One region of the Streptomyces sp. NPDC058664 genome, then DNA from elsewhere that is predicted to be linked to it. Evidence: riboswitches for the same ligand, from Rfam matches in the RefSeq annotation. Region 1 holds a riboswitch; each other region holds the start of a gene.
The links. A riboswitch is a leader RNA that binds a small molecule or an ion and turns the genes downstream of it on or off. The one in region 1 is predicted to bind cyclic di-AMP.
Positions count from the first base shown of each region.

Region 1 (4,160 bases):
GCGGTCGCGCAGCGCTGACGCCCACACCCTCCGACTTTTGCCTCTGAGGCAAGAAACTTGCCTCAGAGGCACGAAGCTGGCGGAATGGACGCATGGACCACGTCCCCGGGGAGACCTTCCCGGACCCTGCCTCGCCGGCTCCCGCCGACCCCGGCCCCGCCTCCCCGTCTCCGGGTGCCCTGCCGGACGTCGCCCCGCAGCTGCGGGCCCTGCGCCGCCGCCGGGGGCTCACCCTGGAGACCGCCGCCCAGCGGGCCGGCCTCTCGCCGGCCCACCTCTCGCGCCTGGAGACCGGGAACAGACAACCCTCGCTGCCGATGCTGCTCGCCCTCGCCCGTATCTACGGTACGACGGTCTCCGAGCTCCTCGGCGAGGCGCCGCCCGAGCGTGACCCCGTCGTCCGGGCCGGCCGCTCCGAACCGGTCGAGGCCGACGGATGGATCTACCGCCAGGCGGGCGGCGCCGGGCGCGCCCTGCAGTGCCTGCGGGTCCACGTGCCGTACGCCACCCGGGCCGACATCGTGCGCGTCCACCCCGGGGAGGAGTGGATCCACGTCCTGGAGGGCCGGGTGCGGCTCGCGCTCGGCGAGGCCGTCCATGTCCTCGACCCCGGGGACAGCGCGCACCTCGACTCGCTCACCCCGCACCGGATCGGCGCCGCCACCCCCGGCGGGGCGGAGCTGCTGTTCGTCCACACCCTGATGCAGAGTCCCGCGGCCGAGCTGTGCCTCGGTGACGGGACCCCGCACCGGCGCTGATCCCCGCGGCTCTTCATCCCTCCGAAAGGACCGATATGCCCGACATGTCAAGGAAGTCGCGACCGGTGACCGGCGAGGAGCGCGGGGAGGGCAAGTTCCCCAAGGGGCTGGTCCTCCGCCTGTTCGCCTACCTGATCGCCGGCCACCTCTTCGCCGGTTTCCTCTACCTGCTCTTCATGCTCGGCGGGCAGAACCAGTAGGGGAGTTCCGGGCCGGGCCGTCGGCTACGCCTCGGTGAGCAGCCGCTCCCGCAGGCGCTCCCGGGTCTCCGCGGTCAGCTTCAGGCCGTCCGCGAGGTAGCCGTCCACCGAGCCCCAGGTCGCCTCGATCGTCTCGAAGGCGTCCCGCAGGTACTCCACCCGCGCGTCGAACAGCGGGCTCAGCAGCTCCATCACCTCGGGCGACATGGCGTCCGGAGCGGTGGAGCCGCGGCGCACCTTGTAGCGGCGGTGCGGCTCGTTCGACAGCACGTAGTCGGCCTCGATCGCCGCGCGCTCGACCCCGACGGCGAGCAGGGTGATCGCGATGGAGAGCCCGGCGCGGTCCTTGCCGGCCGCGCAGTGCATCAGGGCGGGCAGGCTGTCCTCGGCCAGGGAGTGCAGGATCCGGCTGTGCTCCGCGGTCCGCTCGATCACCATCTTCCGGTACGAGTCGGACATGCGGGCGGCGGCCTTGCCGTCGCCGAGGATCTCCCGCAGCTGCTCGATGTCGCCGTCGCGGACCAGCTTCCAGAACTCCTTGCCGTCCGCCGGATCGTTGAGGGGTATGTTCACGTTCCGCACGCCGGGCAGCTCGACGTCCGGACCCTCGACCTTCCGGTCGGCCAGGTTCCGGAAGTCGAAGACGGTGTGCAGCCCCAGCGAGTCGAGGAAGGCGACGTCCGTCCCGGTCGCGTGGGCGAGGTGACCGCTGCGGAAGAGGCGGCCGGGGCGCACGGCGCGCCCGTCCGTCGTCGGCAGGCCGCCCACGTCCCGGAAGTTGCGGACCTCGACCAGCTCGGGTTCGTTCAGTTCGGTGGGCGGGACCTGCGGCAGCTGCTGCGTCACGGATGCTCCTGGTGGTCGACGTTCGGGGTGCCCGACGCGGAATGGGTTCCAGGGGCAATCATCCAGGCGGGACGGTGGCGGCGCACCCCCCGGGAGCAGGAATGGGCGATCTGTCCGTATTGGGGCCTTGCGTATAACGCGCCCTGTTTACGGGTGAGATGGGATCCGGTGCGTGAGCAGGGTCATAGAAGTGACGGATCGTGGCCGACGGCCGGAAGCAATTGCCGTACGCAAAAGGGAAATCGAAGGTCCGTCATCCACGGAGGGTGACCGGAATTCCCGGCGGAAGACAGAGCGGGGAAAGCCGGTGGAAATCAGCGGCTTGTCCGTGCCGACCCCCTCGTCTAGCGTCACCGTCAATCCGGTCGGACCGCCGAATCCTGCCACCGTCCGGAATTCCCACTCACCCATGCGTGGCAGGAGCGGGGGACCCAGGAAGTACGCCGGTCCCGCGACGCAGGACGGCTCGGGGTGAAGCCGCGTGAGAGCGCGGCCGGACATCTCCAGTCCGAACCCGACAGCTCACCTCGCAGGCGCCGGAGAGGAATTCGCCATGCCCGCGAAGGGTAAGCACCGCCGTACCAAGTCCAGCCGCCTCACCCGCTCGATCGCCGCCGCCGGTACCGGAGGCGCCGTCGTCGCCCTCCCGCTCCTCGGAGCCACCGGCGCCCACGCCGCCACGCAGGCCGCCCCGGCCGCGGCCCCCGCCACCGTCGCCGCCGCCCAGGTGAAGGCCCCCGCCGCCGCCCCGGCCGCGCCCGCCGCGAAGGCCGCGCCGAAGACGTACTCCGTCGTGCGGGGTGACTACCTGTCGAAGATCGCCTCCGAGCACGACCTCGCGGGCGGCTGGCAGAAGCTGTACGCCGACAACCGCCAGGTCGTCGGCGAGGACCCCTCGCTCATCCTGCCGGGCATGAAGCTCACGCTCGGAGCCAAGAGCACCGCTGCGGCCGCCGCCCCGAAGAGCGCCGCCCCGAAGAGCGCCGCGCCCAAGGCCGCCGCCCCGAAGGCCCAGAAGAGCTCCGCCGGGTCCTCCGCGAAGAACGGTGACACCCCGCGCGCCTCCCGCGGCGGCGAGCGCCCCGCCGCCCCGGCCGCCGCCGCGCAGTCCACGGACTCCTCGTCCTCGTCCTCCTCCGCGCAGTCCACGGGCTCCTCCAGCTCCGGCGCCTCGACCTCCGCGTCCGGCTGGGTCGCACCGGTCGACGGCGGCGTCTCCACCCCGTACCGCGCCTCCGGCTCCATGTGGTCCTCCGGCTACCACACCGGTGCCGACTTCATCGCCTCCTCCGGCACCACCGTCCGCGCCGTCGGCGCCGGCACGGTCGTCTCGGCCGGCTGGAGCGGCGCCTACGGCAACGAGGTCGTCATCCAGCACGCCGACGGCAACTACTCCCAGTACGCCCACCTCTCCTCCCTCTCCGTCTCCTCCGGCCAGACGGTCGGCGGCGGTCAGCAGATCGGTCTCTCCGGCTCCACCGGCAACTCGACCGGCCCGCACCTCCACTTCGAGATCCGCACCTCGCCGAGCTACGGCTCCGACATCGACCCGCTGGGCTACCTGCGCCAGCACGGCGTCTCCATCTGACGCACGTCAACTCCCGCGCGGCCCGGCACTCCTGTGCCGGGCCGCGCGCGTTCCCCGCTCTATTCCGGCTTGGCAAATTCTTTATCGGTGGCATATGTCACCCGGCGTCAACCCCTCCTTACGGTCGCGTAGGTCACACCCGAAAGGGAAGGATGTGCTCCCGTGGCAGACGATTCGAGATCAAGAGACAAGAACGCATTCGGGTCGTACGCGGCGATCGGTGACAGCTTCACCGAGGGCGTCGGAGACCCCGGGCCCGACGGGACGTACGTCGGCTGGGCGGACCGCTTCGCGGTCCTGCTCGCCGACCAGCTGCCGGAGCACGACGCCTTCCGCTACGCCAACCTGGCCGTACGCGGGCGCCTCCTCGACCAGATCGTGGCGGAACAGGTCCCCCGGGCGAAGGAACTCGCCCCCGACCTGGTGACCTTCTGCGCCGGCGGCAACGACATCATCCGCCCCGGCTCGGACCCCGACGACGTGGCCGAGCGCTTCGAGCGCGCCGTCGCCGAACTGACCTCCGCCGTCGGCACCGTCATGGTGACCACCGGCTTCGACACCCGTGACGTGCCCGTGCTCAGGCACCTGCGCGGCAAGATCGCCACCTACACCGCCCACGTCCGGGCCATCGCGGACCGCTACGACTGCCCGGTCCTCGACCTGTGGTCCCTCAGGTCGGTGCAGGACCGGCGCGCCTGGGACGGCGACCGGCTGCACCTCTCGCCCGAGGGACACACCCGGGTCGCCCTGCGCGCCGCCCAGGTCCTC
Region 1 is NZ_JBHXRW010000007.1:28,345-32,504, reverse strand. Features, by position in the region: gene ACFWUY_RS08060 (aspartate aminotransferase family protein) at 1-18, shown strand, start outside; gene ACFWUY_RS08055 (helix-turn-helix domain-containing protein) at 93-758, shown strand; gene ACFWUY_RS08050 (DUF6126 family protein) at 803-958, shown strand; gene ACFWUY_RS08045 (tyrosine-protein phosphatase) at 983-1,804, opposite strand; cyclic di-AMP (ydaO/yuaA leader) riboswitch at 2,199-2,353, shown strand; gene ACFWUY_RS08040 (peptidoglycan DD-metalloendopeptidase family protein) at 2,358-3,392, shown strand; gene ACFWUY_RS08035 (SGNH/GDSL hydrolase family protein) at 3,555-4,160, shown strand, end outside.

Region 2 (4,160 bases), on a different contig from region 1:
GCCAAGAAGGCCGGCACCACCAGCCGCACCCTCCGGCACTACGGAGAGCGCGGACTGCTGGAGCCGAGCCGGATCGGCGCGAACGGTTACCGGTACTACGACCAGGCGGCGCTCGTGCGGCTGCAGCGGATCCTGCTGCTGCGCGAGCTCGGGCTCTCGCTGTCCGCCATCGCCGAGGTCCTCGCGGGGCAGCGGGACACGACCGCCGCCCTCCGCACCCATCTCGCCCTGCTCGAACAGGAGCGCGAGCGCATCGGTCGCCGGATCGCGTCCGTGCGGACCACTCTCCACAAGACCGAGAACGGAGAAGAACTCATGGCCGACGAAGTGTTCGACGGTTTCGACCACACGGCGTACGAGGAGGAGGTCACCGAGCGCTGGGGCCGCGACGCGTACGAGAAGGGGGACCGCTGGTGGCGGTCGCTCGACGCCGAGGGGAAGAAGGCGTTCATGGACGAGCAGGCGGGGATCGCCCGCGACTTCGCGCGGGCGCTCAGGGACGGCCTGGCCGCCGGCGACGAGGAGGTGCAGGCGATCACGCGGCGCCAGATCGCGTGGCTGTCGCACACCACGACCCCGAGCAAGGAGTACGTGATCGGCCTCGGCCGGATGTACGTCGACGACCCGCGGTTCACCGCGAACTACGACAAGCACGGCGAGGGGACCGCGGTCCTGGTCCGGGACGCGATGGAGATCTACGCCGAGCGGAACCTCTGACGGCGGCCGGCCGCCTCCGTACGCCGGTCGGCCCCGTGGGAGTCGCCGCCCGGTGCGGGGGCGGCCACCCTGGGAGGGCGCGGTACGGACCGCGGCCGGGTACGGACCGGGCAGGAGAGCACAGGTGGGGCACCCCCTAGGAGCGGGCGACGGCGGGCGACGGGGCGGTGACGGCCGCCACTCGTACGGGCGTGCCCGGCGGTTCATCCGCGCGCTGCCGCCGCTGGTCATCGCCGGCGGGGTCGTCTTCGACCTGCTGACACCGCCCGCGTACACCGCCGCGCCGCTGTTCTCCGCCGCCCCGCTGATCGCCGCGCCCTTCTTCTCCACCCTCACGACCCTCCTCACCGGGATCGCCGCGCTCCTCGCCTCCGTCGGGCTGCACCTCTACAACGGCACCGTCACCGAGGTCCCGACCCTCACCGAGACCCTGACCGTCGCCACCGTCTCCGCGCTCGCCCTCCTCATCAGCCGGGTCGTGCGCCGCAGCGGCGAGCGGCTCGCCTCGGCGCGGGTCATCGCGGAGACCGCGCAGAAGGCCGTGCTGCCGACGCCCGCCGAGCGGATCGGCGGGCTGCAGTGCGCGGCCCGTTACGAGGCGGCGCAGGCGGACGCGTTCATCGGCGGCGACCTGTTCGCCGTCCAGGACACCCCCTACGGGGTGCGGCTCGTCGTCGGGGACGTCCGGGGCAAGGGGATGGACGCGGTGGAGGCCGTCGCCGTCGTCATCGGGGCCTTCCGGGAGGCGGCCGAGCAGGAGCGGAGCCTGGAGGGCGTGGCGCAGCGCCTCGAACGGGCGCTGGCCCGGGAAGGCACCCGCAGGGACGGACTCGACGCCGTCGAGGGCTTCACCACCGCCGTCCTGGCCGAGATCCCGCGCGAGGGCGGGAGCGGCACCTTCAGCGGTTTCGTACGGATCGTCAACCGCGGGCACCCGCCACCGCTGATGCTGTACGCGGACGGGCGCCTGGACACGCTGGATCCGACCGAACCGGCGCTGCCGCTCGGCATGGGCGATCTGGCGGTGTGGCCGGACCGGGCCGAGGGGCGGCCGTACCCGCCGGGCGCGACGCTGCTCTTCTACACCGACGGCCTCTCCGAGGCGCGGAACGCGGCGGGTGTCTTCTACGACCCGGGGCAGCGCCTCGCCGGCCGGATCTTCCCGGGGCCCGAGGAGCTCCTCGACGCGCTGGTGGACGACGTACGGCTGCACACGGGCGGCGGGGCGACGGACGACATGGCGCTGCTCGCGCTGAGCCGTCCCACGACGACGCAGCCGGAGCGGCGCCGCACGATGCCGGTGGTCCCGCCGGCCGGGCCCGGTCACCGGCCGTAGCCGGAAGGTGTCGCTGCGATAACAATTGATCCGGTGTCAGCCCGGGTAGGTTTCGCCAGTTGTTGCTGAAGGGGGGTCAACTCGGGCCATTGTGACCCAATTCAATGAATGATCAAGGGGAACGGCTTGGAATCGGGACCCGCTGTCTATTAACGTTCGATAACGCAGCGCGGTCGTCCCAGCCGCCGCAAGAGGCGGCACCGTGCGCACGCGCCGAATCCTGAAAAGGAACCGGGGAACCACCAATTGGGGTGAATCGGGCCCTTCGCACCTGTGCGACCGTGCCCGTAGGAGACCTTCCTGCTCCGAACCCGTCAGCTAACCCGGTAGGCGAGAAGGAAGGAAAGGAGCGCCCCTTCGTGGCGTCCAACACCCCCGCACCCGAAGTCCCCTTCGACGCCTTCGGAAGTGGTGCGGGTCCTGCCGCCCCGGACACCGAGTGGAACCCCACCGAGGGCTCCCTCCGCGCCGAGAGCCGCTCCGGCGGCCGGCACCGGGTCGTCAAGCAGCGCTCCAACTTCGCCCGCTCCTCCACCGTCCTCGGCGTCGGTGTCATCGCGGCCGTCGGCGCGGGCGGCCTCGCCACCGCGCAGGAGAAGCCGCCGGTGGCCATCTCGCTCCCGGACCTCCCGGACCTCGGTCTGCCGGACGCCCACGACCTTCCCGGCGTCGGCGACCTCCTCCCGGACGCGGGCACGTCGTCGGACGAGGACCTGACGGTCGCCGCGGCCCGCTCCAACCCGAACCCGCTCACCGTCGCCGCGTACACCACCGTCGACGACGACGAGCGGACCGGGACGGCCGCCGAGCAGGTGACGGGGAAGACGGCCGGCACCGCCGACGCGGGCGAGGCCCTGCGTGCGCGCATCCTCCAGCAGGCCGAGCAGCAGCAGGCCTCCGCCGACGCCGCCGAGAAGGCCGCGGCGGAGAAGGCGGCGGCGGAGAAGGCGGCCGCGGAGGCCGCGGCCAAGGCCGAGGCCGCGGAGAAGGCGGCCGCGGAGGCCGCTGCCGAGGCGAAGGCGAAGGCCGAGGCGGAGGCCAAGGCGAAGGCGGAGGCGGAAGCCGCGGCCAAGGCCGAGGCCGAGCGCCTCGCCCAGCTCGCCGCGAGCTACTCGATGCCGCTCTCCTCGTACTCCCTCACCGCCACCTACATGCAGTCCGGCTCGATGTGGTCCTCCGGCTACCACACGGGCCTCGACTTCGCGGCCCCCACCGGCACCCCGCTCAAGGCGGTCCACGGCGCCACCGTCAAGTCGGCGGGCTGGTCCGGTTCCTACGGCTACCGGATCGTCCTGGAGCTGGAGGACGGCACCGAGGTCTGGTACTGCCACCTGTCGTCCATGACGGTCGGCGTCGGCCAGACCGTGGGCACCGGCGAGACGATCGGCCGCGTCGGCGCCACGGGCAACGTCTCCGGCGCCCACCTCCACATGGAGGTGCACACGCCCGGCGGCGACGGCATCAACCCGGCGGACTGGCTCCGCTCCAAGGGCCTGACGGTCTGACCGCCTGACGGTCTGACCGCCGGGCTGCCTGGTCGCCGGGCCTGACCGGCGGGTGGATCGGCGGGCGGACCGGCGGGCCTGAGCAGCGGGCGGACCGGCGGGCCTGAGCAGCGGGCGGACCGGCCGCGGAATAGGCCCGGGGCCGGAGAGGGTTGCCCCTCCATGGCCTCTCTCCGCCCGCTGGGCAGTTCCGACCTGCACGTCTTCCCGCTCGCCCTCGGCGGCAACGTCTTCGGGTGGACGGCCGACGAGACGCGGTCCTTCGCCGTCCTCGACGCCTACGCCGCAGCCGGCGGCAACTTCGTCGACTCCGCCGACGTCTACTCCGCCTGGGCCGAGGGCAACGAGGGCGGCGAGTCCGAGACCGTCATCGGCCGCTGGCTCGCCTCCCGCGGCAACCGCGACGACATCGTCGTCGCCACCAAGGTCGGCGCCCACCCCCGCTTCAAGGGACTGGCCGCCGCCACCATCAAGGCCGGCGCGGAGGAGTCGCTGCGCCGCCTCGGCACCGACCGCATCGACCTCTACCACACCCACTTCGACGACGAGTCGGTCCCCGTCGAGGAGATCGTCACCGCCCTCGACCAGCTCGTGCGGGACGG
Region 2 is NZ_JBHXRW010000003.1:21,555-25,714, reverse strand. Features, by position in the region: gene ACFWUY_RS03215 (MerR family transcriptional regulator) at 1-717, shown strand, start outside; gene ACFWUY_RS03210 (PP2C family protein-serine/threonine phosphatase) at 842-2,053, shown strand; cyclic di-AMP (ydaO/yuaA leader) riboswitch at 2,255-2,401, shown strand; gene ACFWUY_RS03205 (M23 family metallopeptidase) at 2,413-3,558, shown strand; gene ACFWUY_RS03200 (aldo/keto reductase) at 3,721-4,160, shown strand, end outside.
Region 2: linked by a shared signal. The riboswitch ahead of ACFWUY_RS03205 (M23 family metallopeptidase) and the one ahead of ACFWUY_RS08040 (peptidoglycan DD-metalloendopeptidase family protein) in region 1 are both predicted to bind cyclic di-AMP.

Region 3 (4,160 bases), on a different contig from region 1:
GCTGATCCACCGCAAGCGCCAGGACCTCGGCGACGACCTGATCTCCGGCCTGATCCGCGCGAGCGACCACGGTGACCACCTCACCGAGGCCGAGGCCACCGCGATGTGCTTCGTGCTCCTCTTCGCCGGTTTCGAGACGACCATCAACCTCATCGGCAACGGCGTCCACGCCCTGCTGCACCACCCCGAGCAGCGCGAGCGGCTCCAGGCCTCGATCGCGGCGGGCCAGACGGGCCTCCTGGAGACCGCGGTGGAGGAGCTGCTGCGGTTCGACGGGCCGGTGGAGATGGCCACCTGGCGGTACGCGACGCAGCCGCTGACCATCGGCGGGCAGGAGATCCCGGCGGGGGACCCGGTGCTCGTGGTGCTCGCCGCCGCCAACCGGGACCCGGAGCGGTTCGCGGGACCGGACACGCTCGACCTCACCCGGCGCGACAGCCAGCACCTCGGGTACGGGCACGGCATCCACTACTGCCTGGGCGCGCCGCTCGCCCGCCTCGAGGGGCAGACGGCGCTCGCGACCCTGCTGACCCGCCTTCCGGACCTGCGACTTGCCGCCGACCCGGCCGAACTGCGCTGGCGCGGCGGGCTCATCATGCGGGGATTGCGCACGCTTCCGGTGGAGTTCTCCCCGTCCGTACCGCTCCGGCACGGTGACGGCGTATCAGAAATGTGATCTTCGCGTGATCGTGAGGCCATCGACTTGTGACGAGCGTTCGAATACCGCTACGTTCGCCGCAATCCCAGCCGTCACGCGAAAGGCGCTCCTATGCGTTCCGGGAACGGACGACACCGTCGCCCCCGTCAGGCCCCCGCCATCGTCGTCGCCGCCGGTGTGACCGGATCCGCCATGGCGCTGCCGCTGCTCGCCACCGGGTCCGCCTCCGCGGCCGACGCCGCCACCTGGGACCGGGTCGCCGAGTGCGAGTCCGGCGGCCAGTGGAGCGCCAACTTCGGCAACGGCATGTACGGCGGCCTCCAGTTCACCCAGGACAGCTGGGAGCGGAACGGCGGCCTGGCGTACGCGCCCAGCGCCGACCTGGCCAGCCGCGCCCAGCAGATCGCGGTGGCCGAGAAGGCGCTCGCCAAGGGCTCCGTCGAGTGGGCCACCTGCGCGCCGATCGCCGGCCTGACGAACGACGGCAGGGCCCCCGGCGTGGACCCGGGGCCGGCTTCCGTCCCGAAGGTCCCCACGGGGCCGGTCGTCGAGTCGAACCGGACCGCGGGCCTTCCGGAGGGCTCCACGGGCTCCACCGCGACCGAGGAGACCGCGAGGCGGGCCACGGGCGCCGTCACGCCGACCGCCCCCGCCTCTCCGACCGCGCCCGCCACGCCGGTCTCGCCGACCGCGCCCGGCGTGCCGACCACCCCGGTGAGCCCCTCCGCGCCGGCCGACACGACCGCGCCGACCACTCCGGTCACCCCGACCACCCCGGTCGCCCCTGACGCCTCCACCACGCCCGGTGCGCCCGGTTCGTCCGTGATGCCCGGCACTCCGGAAGGTGACGCGACGTCGGCCACTCCCGGAAGCGGGAAGCATCGGGGCGAGGCCGCACCGGAGGAAACCGGCAAGGCGGACAGTTCACTCGAATCGGGTAGACACGCCTCGTCCGGGAGCAAGGTGACCGAAACGCCCATCGCATCGACGCCGGTTGACGAGGCGAAGGGTGCGGGCGCAACGGACAGTCAGGACACTTCGGACGCGTACACCGTGCGGCCGGGCGACAGCCTGTCCGACATCGCGCAGAAGAACGAACTCCCCGGAGGCTGGACCGCCCTCTACGACGCCAATCGGCGGACGGTGGGCATCGATCCGGACCTCATCCTTCCTGGTCAGAGCCTCGAATTGACGGACATTTCGCCCGCGACGGCCGAGTGATTCGAGGCCGTATGTCCGGTTCTGCGTAAGTGAGACATGGGTCTCTTCGCCCCAACTGGCGTGTCTTGGCCGTACCTTTTGTCTCCGCCACCTCTCACCTGCGTAAACGCCGCCCACCGGAGGGCAAGTAGGGGCGATATTTCCGCAATGCGCCTCTTTGAACTTCCGGTGGGTCTGTGTCTACGGTCTTACCGCTCGCCACCGCGGGCCCCGTCGACCGAAACGCCGAATCCTGCCGTCGGCCGATGGGAACAGTCGTCGCGCAAGCGCCGAAGGCAGGAGTGGGGGACCCAAGGTAAGTGCCGGTTCCGGCCGTTGAGAAAGACGGCCGACGATCGGCTTGGGGTGAAGCCGCGTGCTAGGACACGCGGCCGGGCAACTTTCCGGCCCGAACCCGACAGCTCACCTCACAGGCGTCGGTGAGGAGAATCTCCATGCTGTTTTCCGGCAAGGGCAAACACCGCCGTCCCTCCAAGGCCACCCAGGTCGTCGCGCTCGTCGGCGTCACCGGTGTCGCCGTCGCGGCCCCGCTGATGACCGCGGGCACCGCCTCGGCCGCCACGGCCTCCGAGTGGGACCGCGTCGCCCAGTGCGAGTCCGGCGGCAACTGGTCCATCAACACGGGCAACGGCTACTACGGCGGCCTCCAGTTCTCGGCCTCCACCTGGGCCGCGTACGGCGGCACCGCCTACGCCTCGACCGCCAACCAGGCGTCGAAGTCCCAGCAGATCGCCATCGCCGAGAAGGTCCTCGCGGGCCAGGGCAAGGGCGCCTGGCCGAGCTGTGGCGTGGGCCTCTCCGGAGCCTCCTACGACGGCGGCGCCGCCGAGAGCGCCCCGCAGCAGAGCGCCCCGCAGCCGGAGCGGAAGGCCGAGCAGCCGACCACCCGCAGCGAGCAGCGCCAGGCTCCGCAGCCGAAGAGCGCGCAGACCGCCGCGCCGAAGGCCGCCGCCAAGAAGACCGTCACCACCCCGACCGGCAAGAAGGTCGAGAAGGGCGACGGCGAGTACAAGGTCGTGACCGGCGACACCCTCAGCACCATCGCCCGGGCGCAGGGCGTCGACGGCGGCTGGGCCGAGCTCTTCGAGCTGAACAAGGACGTCGTCGAGAACGCCGACCTCATCTACCCGGGCCAGCAGCTTCACCTGAAGTGAGCCCGGCGGTCCGCGTGAGTCCGGCGGCTCACGCGGTCCCCACGACCCTCCCGCGGTGACCACCCCGACCCGGCGCGCCCCTTCCCCCGTGCGCGCCGGGCCGGGGTTCCCCGTTTCCGGGAGGAAGCCGGCCCCGGCTCTCCGCCTCCGGGAGGGAGCCGGCCGACCCCGACTCTCCGTTTCGGGACGACCCGGTGATTACCGCCCGGTAGATCCGGGGTCCTTCGTCCCGTGATGCATGCCCTTGGGTCCTTTTTCGTCCCAGGGGGCGGGCGCCCGGCGGGCCGGAGCCCCCGAGCCGGTTAGGCTCTTGTCGCAAGGCAAAGCGACCCTGCACCGGCCTTGCGTCACATCCAGCGTCACATCCCAAAAAGGAGATGCTCGTGCCGTCCATCGACGTCGTCGTAGCCCGGGAAATCCTGGACTCCCGAGGCAACCCCACGGTCGAGGTCGAGGTCGGCCTCGACGACGGCAGCACCGGCCGTGCTGCTGTTCCGTCCGGCGCCTCCACCGGTGCGTTCGAGGCCATCGAGCTTCGCGACGGTGACCCCAACCGCTACCTGGGCAAGGGTGTCGAGAAGGCCGTCCTCGCCGTCATCGAGCAGATCGGCCCGGAGCTCGTCGGCTACGACGCCACCGAGCAGCGCCTGATCGACCAGGCGATGTTCGACCTGGACGCCACCGAGAACAAGGCCTCCCTCGGCGCCAACGCCATCCTCGGCGTCTCCCTCGCCGTCGCGCACGCCGCGTCCGAGGCCTCCGACCTCCCGCTCTTCCGCTACCTCGGCGGCCCGAACGCGCACCTGCTGCCCGTTCCGATGATGAACATCCTCAACGGTGGGTCGCACGCCGACTCCAACGTGGACATCCAGGAGTTCATGATCGCCCCGATCGGCGCGGAGTCCTTCTCCGAGGCCCTTCGCTGGGGTGCGGAGGTCTACCACACCCTGAAGAAGGTCCTGAAGACCAAGGGCCTGTCCACCGGTCTCGGCGACGAGGGCGGCTTCGCGCCGAACCTCGAGTCGAACCGCGCCGCCCTGGACCTCATCATCGAGGCGATCAAGGAGGCCGGTTACGAGCCCGGCCGTGACATCGCGCTCGCGCTCGACGTCGCCGCCTCCGAGTTC
Region 3 is NZ_JBHXRW010000004.1:191,897-196,056, forward strand. Features, by position in the region: gene ACFWUY_RS05465 (cytochrome P450) at 1-676, shown strand, start outside; gene ACFWUY_RS05470 (transglycosylase family protein) at 770-1,879, shown strand; cyclic di-AMP (ydaO/yuaA leader) riboswitch at 2,137-2,310, shown strand; gene ACFWUY_RS05475 (transglycosylase family protein) at 2,314-3,033, shown strand; gene eno (phosphopyruvate hydratase) at 3,417-4,160, shown strand, end outside.
Region 3: linked by a shared signal. The riboswitch ahead of ACFWUY_RS05475 (transglycosylase family protein) and the one ahead of ACFWUY_RS08040 (peptidoglycan DD-metalloendopeptidase family protein) in region 1 are both predicted to bind cyclic di-AMP.

Region 4 (4,160 bases), on a different contig from region 1:
TCACCCAGACCCCCGACGCCGAGGTCATCGCCTGTCTGGACCACAACCGCGCCGCCCACGGCCCGGTCGTCCACGACACGGACGTACGGATCCCCGCGGCCGGAGCGGTGCTCGCCGGGCGGCTCGCGGTGCCCGAAGGGGCCGCGGGCATCGTCCTGTTCGCCCACGGCAGCGGCAGCAGTCGGCACAGCTCCCGCAACCGGGCGGTCGCGACGGAGCTCAACCGGGCGGGCCTCGGAACGCTCCTCTTCGACCTGCTCACCGAGACGGAGGCGGCCGACCGGGCGCGTGTCTTCGACACGCCCCTGCTCGCGGGCCGGCTCGCCGGTGCCACGGACTGGCTCGCCGGGCGGCCCGAGGGCGCCGGCCTGCCGCTCGGCTACTTCGGTGCGAGCACGGGAGCCGCCGCCGCGCTGTGGGCGGCGGGCGAACCCGGGTCGTCCGTGGCCGCCGTCGTCTCACGCGGCGGCCGACCGGACCTCGCGGCCGACCGCCTGGCCCAGGTGCGGGCGCCCACGCTCCTGGTGGTGGGAGGCAGGGACGCGCTGGTCCTCGACCTCAACCGGCGGGCGGGCGCCCTGTTGCGCTGCGAGAACCGGCTGGCCGTCGTGGAGGGCGCCACCCATCTCTTCGAGGAACCCGGTGCCCTGGAGGAGGTGGCGGAGCTGGCCACCTCCTGGTTCACCGAGCACTTCCGGGATCAGTAGGGGCCGTTGACGTTGTCGATGGAGCCGTAGCGGTCGGCCGCGTAGTTGCAGGCGGCGGTGATGTTGGCGACCGGGTCGTACAGATCCGTGGACGTGCCCGGCACGTGGTAGGCGTCGAAGGTCGGCTGGATCACCTGGAGGAGCCCCTTCGAGGGGGTGCCGTTCACCGCGTTGATGTCCCAGTTGTTGATGGCCCGCGGGTTGCCGGACGACTCGCGCATGACGTTGCGGAGGATCCCGTCGTAGGAACCGGGGATACCGCGCTGGGCCATGATGTCCAGCGACTCCCGGATCCAGCCGTCGAGGTTGTTCGCGTACTGGGTGGCGGCGGCCGGGGCGGCCTTGACCGGAGCGGCGGCCGGGGCGGCGGCAGGAGCGGCCTGCGCGGCGGAGGCTCCGGTGGAGGTGGCGGCGGCCGGGGCGGCCGCCCGGCGCTCGGACCGGCTCGCCCGTTCGGCCGAACCGGACTTCTTCGCCTGTGCGGGGGTGGCCTTCACGGAATTCCGACCGACCGTCAGTTCAAGACCGGGGTGAATGAGTGACGGGTTGTCACCCACCGTGCTCTTATTGGCCTTGTAAAGGCTCTTCCAGCCGCCCTGAATTCCCTTCTTCTGGGCGATCAGGGAAAGCGAGTCGCCACTGACGACGGTGTACGTACGCGCGGCGGCCGGGGCGGCGGGAGCCTTGGCCGGGGCTGCTGCGCCGAAAGCGGCGGCGGGCTGGGCGGCGACCTCCGGGGTTCCGGAGACGGGCGCGGCGCCGGCCGCGCCGGGGGCGAGCAGGGGGAGGGCGAGGGCGGCCCCACCCGTGCCGACCAGCGCGAGTCCACGGGAGACGGGGTTGCGACGGGGGCGGCGGTGCTTACCGTGTGCAGGCATGACGGATTCCTCTCCGGCGCCTTCGGGGTGAGCTGTCGGGTTCGGACTGGAGATGTCCGGCCGCACGCACGCGGCTTCACCCCGAGCCGTCCCGGAATCCGGGCCGGCGTATTCGTGGGTCCCCCGCTCCTGCCGTCGGGTGAAAGGGAGGTATTACGAGCGGTGGCAGGATTCGGCGATCCGCTCGAATGGAGGTGACCGTAGGCCAGTGACGCGACGGAGAACAAGAGGAGCGGATGCCGTCGTTCGGCCGAAGGATCACATAATTCGCGGAATTCAAGATCGACCGTCGGCCGGGCCGGCCGAACTTCCTTGCGCCGTGCGGAATGCGCCGGTTCCGGGCGCGGGTGGGGGCGGGGGAAAGTGAGTCGCGTCACCAGGCGTTCAATGTCCGTATATGCACCTTAAATCTGTTAATAGGGAAGTGTGTTGTAAAGAGCTGGTCGATCGTGGGGCACTCAAGGGCATAGGGCGCAAAGCCGACATTCGTCCTGAACGATGGAGTGACCCCGACCGAGGAGCCGCCCGGATGTCGCCCTCCGCCCCCCTGCTCACCCCCGAGACCCTCGACCGCCAGGCCGCCGCCCTCTACGAGAGCGCCACCTGGCAGCGGATCGTCACGGACTGGACCGCCGCCCCGCCGTCCGCGCCCGTCCCCGCGCCCGAGATCACGCCCGTCCCCGCGCCCGACGCGGCACCGAACGCGGCGCCGGACGCCGAGAGCTGGAGAGCTCTGCTCACCGTGCCGGTGGACCGGCTCGTCGCCGACGCGCTCGACGCACTGCCGCCACCCCTTCCCGCCGAGCGCCGCCTCCCGGGGCGGATCGGAGCCGTACTGCCCGACCGGCTGCACGCCTGGCGGCGGGTCGGCCGGTCGGAGCTGCGCCCCTCGGTCCACCTCGGCTACGCGCGCCTCGTGCTGGCGGAGTGGGGCTGGCAGAACGCCCCGTACAAACTGCGCGACGTCCGTGGGGCCCGGTGCGTCTGCGGCGCCCTCCTCGCCGCCCACCGGCTCGGCTACGGCAGCGCGACGACGATGAACGAGGGGGCCGCCTGGATCATGGCCGAACTCCGGTCCCGGGGGTGGCGGGACCTGATCGGACCGTGGAACCGGGCCCCCGGCCGTACCGCGGCGGACGCCCTGGCCCTCCTCGACGCCACGATCCACCGCGCCGCACACGCCGGCCGCTGAGGGCCGCCCCGCGCGCCGCCCCCGTCACACCTCCTGAAGGGCCGTGAGGAGACCCCGCACGGCAGGCAGGGTGAGCGAGGACTCCCGTACCGCCGCGTGGATCGAACGGACCGGCTCAGGACCGCGGACCTTGCGGACGACCACGTTCGGGTGGCGGCTGCCCAAGCCGGTCAACGGGATCAGGCTCACGCCGAGACCGGCCGCGACGAAGCCCTGCGCGGTGGCGTACTCCTCGCACTCCACCGCGATGTCCGGGGTGAACCCGGCCGCCGCGCACGCCTCCATCACCGCGTCGAGGCACGGGCCGGGGCGTTCGCTGCCGACCCAGGGCTCGGCGGCGAGCGAGGCGAGGTCGACGGCGGCGCGGCGGCCGGCGAGCGGATGGCCCTTGGGCAGCACGGCCCGGTAGGGGTCGTCGAGCAGATGGACCAGCCGCAACCCGTCGCCGGACGCTCCGGGGCCGCCGCCCCGGGGCCGTACCACCAGGGTGAGGTCGGCGTCCTCGTCGGGAGCACCGTCGGAGATCCTCAGCTCCACGCGTACGCCCGGGTGTTCGGTGCGGAAACGGGCCAGGGCGGGAGCGACGAGATCGGCGCCCGCCGTGGCGAAGTAGTGGACCGCGATCTGCCCGGTGCGGCCCGCCCGCAGATCGGCGAGGGCGGTCTCGGCCTCGGCGACCTGACGGCCGATGACGGCGGCGTGCTCGGTGAGCAGCCGCCCGGCGGCCGTCGGACGCACGCCCCTGCCGAACCGTTCGAGCAGCGCGATGCCGGCCTCCTTCTCCAGGACGCCGATCTGCTGGCTCACGGCCGAGGGGGTGTAACCGAGGTGCGCGGCCGCGGCGGTCACGGAGCCACTGCTGACGACGGCCCGGAGCACCTGCATGCGTCTCACATCGAGCATGTAGCACAGCTTAACGCCGACCCCACGATTCATCGCTTGTCCTGTCGGATGGGGCGGAGGACCGTGAGGACATGACATCGGCGACACGCATGGGCGTCCTGGCCCTGCTCTGGGGCTCGGGCTTCCTCTGGATCAAGATCTCCCTCAACGAGGGCCTCGGTCCCGGGTGGATCACCTTCGTACGGTGCCTGCTGGGCGCGGCGGTGCTCCTCGCACTCGCGTACGCGGCGGGACAGCGGCTGCCACGGGACCGGGCGACCTGGGGACGGCTCGTCGTCGCCGCCTTCTTCTGCAACGCGCTGCCGTTCCTGCTCTTCTCGGTCGGAGAACAGACCGTGGACAGCGGAGTGGCGGGCGTACTCAACGCCACCACCCCGCTCTGGTCCCTCCTCATCGGCCTGGCCCTGGGCTCCGAACGCCCCCTGCGCGCCGCCCGGTCGGCCGGCCTCGCGCTCGGCTTCGCCGGAGTCCTGCTGATCT
Region 4 is NZ_JBHXRW010000010.1:56,410-60,569, reverse strand. Features, by position in the region: gene ACFWUY_RS10840 (phosphoribosyltransferase family protein) at 1-707, shown strand, start outside; gene ACFWUY_RS10835 (transglycosylase SLT domain-containing protein) at 701-1,585, opposite strand; cyclic di-AMP (ydaO/yuaA leader) riboswitch at 1,590-1,773, opposite strand; gene ACFWUY_RS10830 (hypothetical protein) at 2,115-2,777, shown strand; gene ACFWUY_RS10825 (LysR family transcriptional regulator) at 2,802-3,680, opposite strand; gene ACFWUY_RS10820 (DMT family transporter) at 3,752-4,160, shown strand, end outside.
Region 4: linked by a shared signal. The riboswitch ahead of ACFWUY_RS10835 (transglycosylase SLT domain-containing protein) and the one ahead of ACFWUY_RS08040 (peptidoglycan DD-metalloendopeptidase family protein) in region 1 are both predicted to bind cyclic di-AMP.